3 regions of the Nicoliella sp. ESL1120 genome follow, and region 2 is predicted to be linked to each of the others. Evidence: riboswitches for the same ligand, from Rfam matches in the RefSeq annotation. Region 2 holds a riboswitch; each other region holds the start of a gene.
The links. A riboswitch is a leader RNA that binds a small molecule or an ion and turns the genes downstream of it on or off. The one in region 2 is predicted to bind lysine.
Positions count from the first base shown of each region.

Region 1: it holds a riboswitch for lysine, as region 2 does, so the genes downstream of both, ACSYTE_RS02895 (amino acid permease) here and yjeM (glutamate/gamma-aminobutyrate family transporter YjeM) in region 2, are expected to answer to the same signal.
Region 3: it holds a riboswitch for lysine, as region 2 does, so the genes downstream of both, lysA (diaminopimelate decarboxylase) here and yjeM (glutamate/gamma-aminobutyrate family transporter YjeM) in region 2, are expected to answer to the same signal.

Region 1 is NZ_CP196383.1:721,474-726,214, forward strand. Features, by position in the region: gene ACSYTE_RS02875 (DUF1634 domain-containing protein) at 1-378, opposite strand, end outside; gene ACSYTE_RS02880 (sulfite exporter TauE/SafE family protein) at 378-1,223, opposite strand; gene ACSYTE_RS02885 (phosphatase PAP2 family protein) at 1,374-2,051, shown strand; gene ACSYTE_RS02890 (lp_1002 family arylesterase) at 2,085-2,879, opposite strand; lysine riboswitch at 3,085-3,258, shown strand; gene ACSYTE_RS02895 (amino acid permease) at 3,370-4,741, shown strand, end outside.
Region 2 is NZ_CP196384.1:281,699-286,439, reverse strand. Features, by position in the region: gene ACSYTE_RS08255 (amidohydrolase) at 1-969, opposite strand, end outside; gene yjeM (glutamate/gamma-aminobutyrate family transporter YjeM) at 1,356-2,846, opposite strand; lysine riboswitch at 2,912-3,095, opposite strand; gene ACSYTE_RS08245 (glycerol dehydrogenase) at 3,905-4,741, shown strand, end outside.
Region 3 is NZ_CP196383.1:624,972-629,712, forward strand. Features, by position in the region: gene ACSYTE_RS02460 (VIT1/CCC1 transporter family protein) at 1-650, opposite strand, end outside; gene dapF (diaminopimelate epimerase) at 857-1,843, opposite strand; gene ACSYTE_RS02470 (aspartate kinase) at 1,849-3,216, opposite strand; lysine riboswitch at 3,396-3,578, shown strand; gene lysA (diaminopimelate decarboxylase) at 3,709-4,741, shown strand, end outside.

The sequences.
Region 1 (4,741 bases), on a different replicon from region 2:
TTGTGATATTCCGATGAAGAAACTAATGATTAATACGATGAGGACGAACGTAGTAATGTAAACGTATAGCATATCGTGTTCTTTGAAGAATGAATAGATTGATACTACGACCCTTAACACCGGTGTTAAGATCAAACAAAAAATGCCAAACATCATGATGGCATACGGTTTGAGGGCGAAAATACCAGCCATGATTTCATGAAACGATGTTGGATGAAAATCACCAGAGTAGCCTGATTTACCTGTAATGACCAGTAACAGCCAGCCAATGATCATGATCGTAGCTGAGATAATGACTCCGATACGCAGGATCTTACCGATGATCAACTCAATGCTATTCATTTCCTGATCTAGTTTTTCATTTGGTTGATTTTGCATTATAATTTCACCCCAAATCCTTGAAATAGCATGTTAGCACCAATATATAGTAATATCGGAATGAATACGATACGAATTAATTTAGTAGGCAGGACCTGCATAACTCGTGATCCAATTACTGCACCACCTAAAATACCAATGGCAAGCGGAACAGCAATGTTAGGGAGGATGGTACCGTTAAAAAAGTAAACCGTGGCACTTGCAGCTGCGGTGACCCCCATCATTAGATTACTGGTGGCACTAGAAGGTTTTAACGGCATTTTCATGAAGGTATCCATTGCAATCACTTTAAATGCACCAGACCCAATCCCAAGTAACCCACTAGCAAGTCCAGCACCGAACATAACTGACATCCCACTTGGGACGTTGGTAACTTGATAGTCAATTGTTTTTTTAAGGTTCTTATCATAGTAACTACCATTTAATTCCAACTTTTTGGCTAACGAATCTTCTTTGCCAGATCGGTAGTCATCAGGTTTCATTTTTAGCTTTCTGAACATGTTGAATCCAGAAAAAATAAGTAATAATCCAAATAGAACATATAGGTATTTCGGATCTAAAACTCCTGTTAACAATGATCCGGCAACCGCACCAATGGTGGTCGCAATTTCCAAAAACATTGCGACCCTGAGGTTCAAGACCTCATCTTTTAAATAAGCAATTGTGGAGCCAGAGCTAGTGGCAATGACCACGATAATGCTTGCACCAATTGCATATTTAATATTCAGGCCAAATCCTAATGTTAAAATGGGGGTAACAATAATTCCACCACCCAGGCCCAAGATTGCACCAGCGATTCCAGCGAAAACACCAAGTGCCATCATAATAAGAGCAGTCTCAAGCATGATAATCCTCCTAATAGTTTAGATATTATAATACGTTATCAATTATATGCTTATTTTTAAATAATTGTAAATTTTTAATGGAAGCGTTGTAGTTATTGCTATGTTATAATTGGTAAATACAGAGTTATATTCTAGGGGATGAATTTAAAGGTGTTAATTAATAAGGATATAAACCGCATGTATCGGTTTATTTTATCACTCGTGCTGACGATTATAGTTACGGGCGGGGTGATGATTAGTACGGGATCTGATTCTGGGTATCTATCATTTTTAGATTCGATCGTAACTAGTGCAGTGCAAGGACGTGAACAATTTTATAAGCAATTGATTTATGGATTTGTTTCGTTTTTGGCTAGTCCTAAGATGGACATTTTATGGATTTTGATCATTGCGTTCTTTCTTTGGACGATTAAATATCGAATCCCGGCTGTCTGGGCGATTTTTACGTTGCTAAGCGGAAATGTGATCGGAGCAATTTTGAAAAACATAATCCAAAGACCACGGCCATTACTACACTCAGCATCTGATACTGGTTTTAGTTACCCCAGCGGGCATGTTCTAGGCACGGTATTAGTGATCAGCGTTGTTTGGGTAATGGTGATTCCGTTACTGAATACGCAAAAAGCACAAATGATCGCGAAGACGATTGCAGTGATTTATGTAATCCTAGTGATGTTATCGCGGGTATTCTTAAATGCCCATTTTCCTTCTGATACCATTGGAGCATTTTTAGTAGGGTATACTTGGTTTCAATTTTGTGAGTGGCTTTACTATCATTATGCAGGAAAATTAAAGAAGTACCATCCATTCCAAAAATCTGTTTATTAAAAAAGCATTGCGCAAGCAATGCTTTTTTGTTTGTTAAATTTGATTGAGCCATTCGATTGCTAGGGGGAACCAATTAGCAACGTGTGGATCGTTACTTGCCTCATTCCATGCAGTCAGTTGATTGGCCATTGCTAGTCCGTGGCTACCGTGGTGGAAAACATGTAATTCATAGTCGATGCCATGGTTAGCCAATGCTTCTGCATATTTTAATGCATTGATCGATGGGACAAAGGGATCGTCTGCAGTATGCCAAATAAAAGTAGGGACGTTCGTATCCGTAACCCCGTTTTCAGTACCAGTTAGTTGATTATCAGTTTCCCAATCGGCAATTTTATCCTTGTCTGGGGGGAAACCAAGGTTTAAATCGATCACTGGGTAGCTTAGAATGGTAGCTTTTGGTTTTAAGTTGGTTTGTGGTTGTACCAGTTTTAATAATTTATCATCGTCATAACGATTATTGAATGAACTGACCACGAACCCACCAATTGAGAAACCACAAATTACAATGTTATTAGGATCGATATTAAGGCTAATTGCATTGGTTTTTAAATAATCAACTGATTTAGCTAATTCAATCAATGGATGGGGCATCAATGGATGCTTTTCATTTTCAAAGCTATATCTGAGATAAAAGCTTTGGTACCCCTGAGCTGCAAAACTAAGTGCAAAACTTTCTGCTTGTTGTTCTGAAATGTGGGTAAATGATCCCCCTGGCACGATAATAACTGCTGGAAATTTAAAATGTTGAGCATCAGTGTCTGATTCCCTAACATAGCCCTTTAAGAAGGCGTTTGATTGCGGAAATAATGATTGCTTGATTATTTTCATTGTGAACCTCCTGTTGTTTTAATTAAGTATATTGTAACTCATTTGATGATGGGGGAGGTGAAATATGGCGGGGCAAAATGGTTACAATTTCTGCTGTCAAAAGGATTTTTTAGTTTATTGATGACAACAGCTTGGAACTGGCCGATCATAAATAAAGATTGTAAATAAATCTTAAAAAAGATATAATAATGTCCGATATCAAAATTTCATATGAAGAGGTGCGGAAATCATTAGTAGTTACTGTGAGTCGAAAAAGCGATTGGGACCAGTAGTGAAAGGGATGACTGCCGAAGTTTGAAATAGCTTTTTCTATTTTTAACTGGGGCTGGGTTTAAGAGACCCTGAACTGTCGTGTTTTACACGGGGTGCTTCCAATATTCATAATGGCTTAAATGCAATTATAATTCCCTCTTCTTTTTTATAAAGAAGGGGGCTTTTTAATTGGGAACTCCTCTGACTTCTTCAACTTAAATTTTAGGAGGATATTGATATGAGTACGGAAAATCAATCTGGCGGGGTTAAGAGAAAGCTTAAGACCCGCCATGTTTCAATGATTTCACTTGGTGGATCGATTGGGACTGGTTTATTTGTTACAAGTGGTTCCACCGTTTCGCAAGCGGGTCCTGGTGGTGCATTGCTAGCATATGTTTTAATGGGGCTAATGGTATTTTTCCTAATGACTAGTTTGGGTGAAATGGCCACGAACACACCGGTCAGTGGATCATTTGCTGAGTATGCTGGTAAGTATGTCGATCCTGCATTGGGGTTTGCCATGGGCTGGAACTACTGGTTTAACTGGGCAATTACCGTTGCTGTGGATATTAGTACCGCTGCGTTGGTAATGAAGTTTTGGATGCCAAACGTTCCTAGCTGGATCTTTAGTGGAGGCGTATTAATTTTAATCTTTTTAATTAACGCCGCTTCAGTTGGTGCATTCGGAGAAATTGAATACTGGTTATCATTGATTAAGGTGGCCACTATCATCATCTTCTTGATCGTTGGAGTATTAACGATTGTTGGAATTATGGGTGGTGGTAATTCAGTTGGCTTGAGTAATTTCACTTATAAACAAGCACCATTTGTGGGTGGGATTCCCGCAATGCTATCAGTATTCGTCGTTGCCGGATTTTCCTTTCAAGGAACTGAGTTAGTTGGAATTACCGCTGGTGAATCTGATGATCCAAAACACAGTGTCCCAAAGGCAATTAGTGAAGTATTTTGGAGAATTATTTTATTCTACATTTTAGCAATTTTTGTAATTGCTGCTTTAATTCCTTACACTAGCCCTAATTTGTTAGGCTCTAGCGCTAGTGATATTGCGATCAGTCCATTTACCTTGGTATTTAAACGGGCGGGGCTAGCTGCTGCTGCTGGAATTATGAATGCCGTGATCTTGGTTTCAGTGATTTCTTCTGCTAATTCTGGAATGTATGCATCTACTCGGATGCTATATTCAATGTCAAATGGAATCTATGCACCAAAAGCATTTGGTAAAACTGACAGACGGGGGATTCCAGTATTGTCGTTAGTCGTTACGACCGTAATTGCACTGGCTACTTTCATTACTAGTTTTGCTGGTCCAGAAATTTACCTGTGGTTAGTTGCTGCATCCGGATTAACTGGATTTATTGCGTGGGTCGGAATTGCGATTTCACACTTTAGATTTAGACGAGCATTTATTAAGCAGGGTCATTCAATCAACGAACTTGCTTACCATGCTAAGTGGTTCCCATTTGGACCTGTCTTGACTTTGATTCTATGTATTTTAATTATTATTGGGCAAGATTTATCTGCTTTTTCTAACTTTAATTGGAAGGAAATTGGAATTACTTACATTAGTGTTCCATTGGTTCTTATTTTGT
Region 2 (4,741 bases):
TCCTAACTCCAGTTCCTTTTCATAAACCGTTGCAAACCGTTTACACTCATCAGCAACGATGGCGGTTAAATGCGAATCGTTATTCACAGATGGATCGCCGTCATACCAATCAATTGCAGCGGTTGCGCCATACGCTTCCGCCGTGGTCTGCACTAACTTTAAAAAGCGCTGTTTGATCAATGCTCTGGTGTGCTTACTTGCAGTTCGGACCGTGCCCTCAAAGAACACCGTTTCTGGAATCACGTTCCAAGTCGTCCCCGCAGTGATGTGTGTGATGCTGATCACACCAGCACTGGTCGGTGAAACGTTGCGGCTAACGATACTTTGAATCGCATTGATTTCCGCTCCTAACACCACGACTGGATCGACTCCATTTTGGGGCGCCGATGCATGCGTGCCATGCCCCGTCAGTGTGACCTTGAACTTATCGATCGCTCCACTGCTGATTCCCGCTCGAATCCCGATGCTGCCAACGGGATGAAATGGTGCGTTATGAAAGCCGATGATTGCATCGACTCCCGTTAGTTGACCGTCGTTAATCACCTGCAGGGCACCTTCGTGATCTTCTTCAGCTAACTGAAATATCAACCTGACTTTACCAGGCAGCTCGTTTTCAGAACGCTTCAATAGATAAGCAGCCCCTAATAGCGCTGCAATGTGGGTATCATGACCACAGGCGTGCATTTGCCCTGGGACTTGTGAACTGTAAGCAAGCCCCGTGGCCTCTGCGACTGGCAATGCGTCAATATCAGCTCGTAAAGCGATGGTGGGGCCATTGTTGTTACCAATATCTGCGAACACCCCCGTTTTTAAATTCGTTGGCCTGGGCTTGATCCCATATTCAGCTAAAATAGCCGTAATTTTTTTAGTAGTTCTAAATTCATGGTCAGCCAGTTCTGGATGGGCGTGAAAATCATGCCGGTATTGAATTAACTTCCGCTCAAGTTCTGGATCGATCAATTGCGTCAATGAAGGCACCTCCTCAATGCAAAATAAAAAAGATCAACTAGCACGAATCTAGTTGATCTTTGGGTTTGATAAGGAAAATTGATTCAAAAATGATATCCACCCTAACTAGATTCGGTTTAACTTCACCTAGTTAGGAAATCGTAAGCGGTCCGCGCTAGATGCAAATGTCAGTAACGTTTGCATCCCAAATGGATCCAAACGCTACTAGCACATGCACATGTAGCCAGTTAGGACATAACAACTATTAAATTGATTATTATCATTTTTAATCATTATAATTTCCCCTTAATTTAATTCATTTATCATTTATTTTTAATTATTAAACCATAAAAATATTTGAATGTCAAATGATGTTGAAAAAAATGCTCTTGATAATAACTACTATCTCACTGCTTATTTAAATACTTAATCCGTAATTCATAAAAGAGCCAAGCGCCACCACCAAAAATAACGGGACCTAGGAACGTCCAAAAATCAGTCATGTAATCATGATCAAGAATTGGTTGAATGAAATTAAAGCCAATCCCAAACGCTAGGACCAATAGAACCAACGCTGTAACTAACCAAGTCGTTTTTTGATTATGATAAACGACGAAGGGGCGTCTTATATCAGCTAGCTTTTTGAAGAATGGGAATGCTAGCACAATTAAAATGTATTGGAAAGCCGTTGAAACGTTGTTCATATCAGTTAAAATTTGGAAAAACGCCTTAGCACTGTCTCCACCAAACGCAATAAAAAATAAAATAACCATTAAGATGATACTTTGAATCCACATTGCATAACTAGGCATTTCATGGCGATTTAAGTGCAGTGCCCACTTTGGCCACAAGCGCTTGTTGGAACCGAACATAAACGACTTCAGTGGTGAGTATAACAATACGAAGAAACCACCAGCACCACCCATTAAAGTCGAAAAACCAGTGTATTGGGTTAGAACGTGACTTAAAGTTTGGGTTGCTGAATTGCTCAACCCCAAACCATGACCTAAAGATGTCCCTAAATTGGCCATCAGCACGTACATAACATTCCCTAAAGTAACACTGCTACCGCCCATAACTGCTTTCCAGTTAACAACGAAACCACATAAAACGATCGAAACAGTGTAAAGCACAAAGATGAAGGCCGTAGAAATCATAACCCCACGGGGGAACGTCTTTTCTGGATTCTTTAAATTATTAATCACCCCTGAGAGCGACTCGACCCCAGCATAAGCAAAAATTGCATATACCACGAATGAAAGCGTTGAAGTCGGTGTTTGAAAACTAGGGTTAGGTGAAACGATAAAACTACTGAGTCCATTGATGGGTTGTGCTAAATGACCGTGGTTCAAGAAAATAATAACGATCGATAAAATACAGAAGACAAACGAGATGGAGGTTGCTAAAAAGCCTCCAATAGAAGCAATCCAAGCTATTTTACCCAGTCCATTAATTGCAATGATTGTTGCGATAAAAATGAATGTAATTGATAATAAGCCCAACGTTTCCGTACTATTGAACCCTAAAAAAGTCCAACTTTGGGTCGTATCATGACCAAATAACATGGCGGACAGGGATACCCATAGATTTGGAACACTAAATAACATCGTAATGACCCAAGCAGAAAGCCATGTAAAGCCACCAATAAAGGCCCAACGTTCACCAAGTCCTGATTTTATCCAAGAGTAGATTCCACCAGATTCATTTTTTAATGCTGAACCATATTCAGCAAACATAAATGAAGTCGGTAAGAAAAAAGCTAGCGCCCCAACTATGTACCAAATAATACTGGCATACCCCATTTGGTCAAATGCCGTCGGCACATTAACAAAACCAAACGTGGTCGATAAAATCATTAATACCAAACTGACTAACGAAATCTTTTTTGTATTAGACATAAAAAAAACCCCTAACTTTTAATTTAAGAAGAGGTTAGAGGGATCGTTGCTAATCAAATTATTATCATATGTAAAGCGCCCCAACAGAATTAATTCCGTTGACAGTCCATAGCCTCTTAAACCATGTCCCGGATATAACCATAAGCCACTCCTTATAGCCCCTCGGCGATCTCCCCTTTCAGTAAACATCAACGCATTAGTAGCTGCTCAATTTACCTACTTTTGTCAATCGCAACCTCTTCAAATAAATTGTAATTAATAAATAGATTAGCACTAAGTAAACAAAAGTCAAATATTTATAACATTAAAAAAGTCTTTAATCTATTTTTTAGATAAAGACTTTAATAATAGTTATTAGAGAGTTTATCGCACCATTAACTTTTTGAACATTAATCAGCCATCTCCCTAGATTCAAAATGATGATAGCGTAGCGATGATGACAAATAGGTTGGGATATTTAAAGTAACCAGATTAATGATTACTTATTAGTTTTAGTAACGTGTTTATTCAACTTACTCGGCTGCTTGATCTTAGAATTATGTAACTTCTTCTTTGTTCTTATCATGAGTTTTCCGAAACTTGTTGCTTTCTTTAAGATTCTTTTTATCTAATTTATCCATTTCTTTAGCGGCTTTATCTCAATCTTTTTCAAAGAAACCATTATCTAAAATGGTCGAAGCATGAGTCGCAGGAACAGCTTGGGCAACCAATCCACCCAATAACGATGCACCCATCAAACCTATTAATAGAATCATATTTAGCTTTATTTATACCTTCTCCTTATAATTTAACTATTTTATTTCAATGATTTAAGATATTCAGATTCAGTTTTTAGTTGATTAATGACCATCAACAACACTAGTCTTACCCGATAACCCAACACCTATAACTAACCATCGTTCCAAGGTCCTTATCACTAAAATCCCTAAGCGTATTATTATTTGAGCTGCTGATTTTGATTCCCACACCCCACTAACAAAAGCGAACTTAATCAATTGCTTTTTGGCAATTTAGAATTAAAATAAAGTTGATTCAAAATAATTAAGGGGTGATTTAATATGGAAACTAACAATAAAATGTTTGCAAGCCCATCAACATATGTTCAGGGTAAGGATATTTTATTTAACAGTGCTGATTACATTAAAAAACTTGGTGATACCGTCTTATTACTAGCCGGTAAGCAAATCATGGACATTGTAGGAAATGACTTTTCTAAGTATCTGCAAGAAAACGACTTAGCAGTTACTGAAGTTAATTTTAACGGTGAATCTTCAATGTCAGAAGTTAACCGTGTGGCTAAGATTGGAACGGATAACCAAGTTAAAGTAATCATTGGCCTCGGTGGTGGTAAAACATTGGATGCTGCCAAGGCAATCGCTGATAAAATGAAAATTAAAGCTGCCATCTTGCCAAGTTTGGCATCAACGGACGCACCATGTTCTAGGTTATCAGTGATTTACAATGATGACGGATCATTTTCTAACTACCTCTTCTATAATAACAATCCCGAATTAGTCCTTGTTGACACGCGGGTCATTGCCAACGCACCCGCACGATTCTTAGTAGCTGGAATTGGTGATGCCCTAGCCACCAACGTTGAGGCTCAAGCAGTTGCCCGCGGTAATGGCAACACGATGCTAGGTAACAAACAGACGTTAGTTGGCAACGCAATTGCCGAAAAATGTCAAGAAACGTTATTCAACTATGGAGTCGAGGCCGTCCGTTCGGTTGAAAACCATAATGATACCAAAGCACTAGAAAAGGTAACTGAAGCCAACATCTTAATGAGTGGGGTTGGCTTTGAAAGTGGTGGCTTAGCCGCTGCCCACGCAATCTACAATGGAACAACTGCAATCGGAGATAAGATCCATAAGATGCACGGTGAAATCGTTGCC
Region 3 (4,741 bases), on a different replicon from region 2:
TAGGTAACGATCATCGTTAGCATTCCAGAGATAATGTTTCTAAGCACCGATTTAGAACGATTAGCCTGACTTAATACGGCGGCTGAATAACCAGTGATTGCAAGGGCAATGACGACCGCGATGAATGTCATTGCGACCCTTAAATGACTGGGAAACAGACCGATGGCTGCTAATGGTAAAATAGAACCAGTTGGAAAAGAGACCATTGAGGCAATTGCCGCTGCGTATGGACTGGTAAATTCATTAACGTTAAATCCATACTTTTCCCGCACCGTTGTGACCAGGGCATCGTTATTCATCATTTCTTGAGTTGCCTTTGTTGCTAGGGCAGTATCAATGCCAGCATGCACGTATTTTTGTTTAACGAAATCAAACTCTCCTTGGTAGTCAGCTGCTAGGGCCGCTTTTTGATCGTTGATCGCGTTTCTTTGGGAGTCCTTTTCGGTACTAACCGAGACCCATTCGCCCATTGCCATTGAAACCGTTCCGGCGATCATTCCAGCGATTCCTGAAATAAAGATCGCAAATGAGTTCGCAGTTGCTCCAGCGACCCCGATGACGATTCCTGCGACCGATAAAATGCCATCGTTGGCCCCCATCACGCTGGCTCTAATTACATTGATTTTTTGTGCTAAAGTTGCTTTTGCCATTCTAATCCCGTCCCTTCTTAAAATAATTATTTTTATTACTTTATAATAATTATTAACTAACAACGTTTATTATAAAACAGTTAAATCTAGTTGTAAAGGGTTTATAAATACGAATTTAAAAGTTAGGGGAGCAGTACATATTTTTATGGTAACGCATTTTGAAGCAATAAAAAAAGCGATTGCAATCCAATCGCTTCAAATTTAAATTAATTTAACTGTAATGATTTGATGAATTCCTGGTAGGAAACTTCTTCGCCAGTATCAGTGACTTGACCAGAATCAGCCGTAACGTTGGCGTGATGCAAATCGGCTTCGTCAATTTCGATTTGGTAGGTGAAGGTTGCGTTTCCAATTAATTGGATCCATTGATTTTCATCATTGGGATGCACGATCGTTTTGACCATCCCACCTGGGTTAGTCACTTCGATCGGTTGTTCGATGTCGACCATATCAGGATAGTTCAATGCAAACGCAAGTGAGGTAGCTGACATCCCAGTCCCACAGGCGTTCGTGAAACCAACCCCGCGTTCATAGGTCCGCACAAAGATTTGGTTAGGCCCTAAGATCTTAGCAAAGTTGACGTTCACACCATCGGGAAAGTAGGGGTTCTTAGCGTTCAACTGCTTACCAAGGTCACCTAGCGTGTCGTTTAGGTCTTGGTCAGTTTCGACAAAGCTGATTAAGTGGGGGTTAGGAACCGCGATCGTTGTGAATTTCAAATGGTCGTTCAATTCAGGGAGTGGTTGGTTAATGATCTTATCCATTCCCAGGTTATCAAATGGAAAGGCTTGTTTTTGATAACGAACGGGCGAGATTTCGACTGCAAAGGCGGTAACGTTATCCGCAAGCTCTGGTTGTCGTTCAACGAATAGGTCGGCCGCTGGGGTTTCGACCTTGAACTCATCCTGGCCGAATTTATCCGAGATGTATCTGGAAACACACCGCAGTCCGTTCCCACACATCGAAGCGCGACTCCCATCAGCATTAACGACTTCCATGCGGCCGAGTACATTGGGGTGATCAGACTTATCGACGACTAAGACACCATCAGCGCCGCCTAATAAGTTATTGGGTTGACAGATGGTCTGGGCCAAGTGGGTCAATTCATCCGCTGAAAGGGGCGTATCTAAAGTAGTTTGATCAAGAATAAAGAATTGGTTCTCAGAACCGTGAACTTTTAATAAATGGGCCATAATGATTAAACCTCCTGGTAACTAAAAAATTGTTTGTAAATATCCTTAACGGCACGGTTGGCATCTGCCTTGCGGGTCCCAATCATGATGGAAATTTGGGATGCTCCCTGATTGATCATGTTGACTTTGATACCATCGGCTGCGAGTGGGTCGATCGACTTACTGAGCGCGTTGGTCTGGTTGATCATGCCTTCGCCGACGACCATGATGATTGAGTAATCACGAATCCAGTTCAACTTATCGGGGTGGAGGGTCTCGCTGATTTCACGACCGACCGCGCGCATCTTTTCATCGGTGAGTTGGCTATCTTCAAAGATGATCGTTAAATCATCGATTCCAGATGGCATGTGTTCATATGAGATGTCGTGCTTATAAAGGATTTGTAGTAGTTTGAGCGTAAAGCCAACTTCCTTGTTCAACAAGTAGCGATGGAGGTAGAGGGCCGAAAAGTGATTGGAGCTAGCCACCCCAGTAATTTCATGTTCGGATTGGAACGATCCCTCTGGCACGATCAAGGTACCAGGGGCGTCTGGGTCGTTAGTATTACGGACGTTAATGGTGACCTTACCTTCAATTGCTGGAATGATGGCTTCATCGTTGAAAACGGAGAATCCAGCGTATGATAGTTCCCGCATTTCGCGGTAGGTCATTTTCTTGATCGGCATTGGATTGTTAATGATTTTGGGGTTGGCAGCGTAAATGGCACTGACGTCGGTAAAGTTTTCATACATCGGGATGTTCAACCCGCGTGCGACGATCGAACCGGTAATGTCGGAACCACCACGCGCAAAGGTTGCAATATTACCATCCTTAGTAACCCCAAAGAAGCCAGGAAAGACGAGCTTTTCATCACCATAGCCGAATTTACCCAGGTTTTGGTAGGTTTCTGGAAGAACGGTCGCACTATTTGATTCATCGCTCACCACGATTCCAGCTTCTGCAGGATCAACGAAGCGGGTCTTGATACCGAGTTGATTTAAGACGAGCGCCATTAATTCAGCATTTAACTTTTCACCGTGGGCCTTAAAAGCTGCCATTAGGTACTCATCATTTGGATATTGATGGGTAGGTAATGCGGATAGGGTGTCTTTGATGACCTTGAATTGGTCATCAGAAACTTGAAAATCATTTGCGATTGCTTGATAACGGTCAATGATCGTTTTTAACACCTCACTGGTGTCTTGTTTTTTGATGGTTTGATCTGCGTATTTGATTAATAGGTCGGTTACTTTGATATCATCATCAAAGCGTTTGCCAGGTGCGGAAACAACGATGATCTGGCGGCTAGCATCAGCCTTGATAATGTCGATTACTTTTTGGTATTGGGAACCATTCGCTAATGAACTGCCCCCAAACTTAATGATTTTGGTCACGGTGTGTCACTCCTCTAATAATATTCACAATGAATTCTAACATGATTAAAAATTTAATCAACTGCTGAAAGAATTGACATTATGCGATGAATTGCATCACTATATAGAAATAAAAAAATATAAAAAAAGTTTTTTCGTCAAAACGGTTGACGAAGGGCTAAAAATGCTTTAGTATTTTAAGCAATCGAAGAGGTCGCGACCAAGACTATTAAACCGATCGAGTCACTGTAATGACGAAGACGTTGATTGAAAAGTGCGGTTGCCGAAGCTAGAAGTTCATTACAGTGGATTTCTTGCTGGGACGTAGTTCAATAGGCTGCGGACTGTCACGAGAATAATCTTGTGGAGCGCTTTCGACAATTGAAACCAGAAATTAAGATGGATAAAAACCATTGGGATTCTTTTGTATGGATGTGGACCACACCCATGCGAGAGAATCCCTTTTTTGTTTTCAAGAATAGGGACCCCGTAAAAAAACTTGGAGGTAATTTTATGAACGAACAGATTAGCCAATCTGATATTAACGCTGCAGGCCATCTAACCATCGGTGGTTGTGATGCAGTCGAGCTTGCTGGCCAGTACGGCACACCGTTAGTGGTGTACGATGTAAATCAAATCAAGAGTCAAATTCAACACTTTCAAGAGGTATTTAAGAACAACGATGTTGAATATGCAGTCTGCTACGCTAGTAAAGCATTCGCCAACACCGCAATGTATCAACTAGTGAATTCAATGGATTGTCACGTTGACGTTGTTTCAGCAGGTGAAATGAGCATGGCATTACACGCTGGCTTCCCCGCTGAACACATGACTTTTCACGGGAACAATAAATCACGTGCAGAATTGCAAATGGCTGTCGATAACCACGTTGGTGTGATCGCATTAGATAACTTTCATGAAATCGACCTATTAAATGAAGTATTAGAATCATCAGATGCCCACATTAAGGTAATGATGCGAATCACCCCCGGCATTTCAGCCCATACCCATGAATTCATCCAAACTGGTCAAGTTGATAGTAAGTTTGGTTTTGATCTTGAATCAGGCGAAGCCGAACGGGCATTACAGATTATCTTGACTCATTCTAGAATGGAATTGATTGGGATTCATTCGCATATCGGTTCACAAATCTTTGAACTAAACGGCTTCGAGTTAGCGGCTGAAAAGTTAGTGCAATTAGCTGCTGATTGGAAACAACGCTTCAATTATGAAGCTCGTGTCATTGATGTCGGCGGTGGGTTTGGAATTCGTTATACCGAAGAGGACAAACCCCTTCAACCAGAACAATTCGTCGATGCGATCATTAAAACGATCAAGCAATCTAGCAAGGACCACGGCTTGACCACCCCAGCTGTTTGGATCGAACCAGGCCGTTCGATCGTAGGACCTGCCGGCTATAACCTCTACACGATCGGTTCACGCAAGGACGTTGCCGGAATTCGCTCGTACGTCGCAGTCGATGGTGGGATGGGTGATAACATTAGACCAGCCCTTTACGAAGCTAAGTACGAAGCAGTCGTTGCTA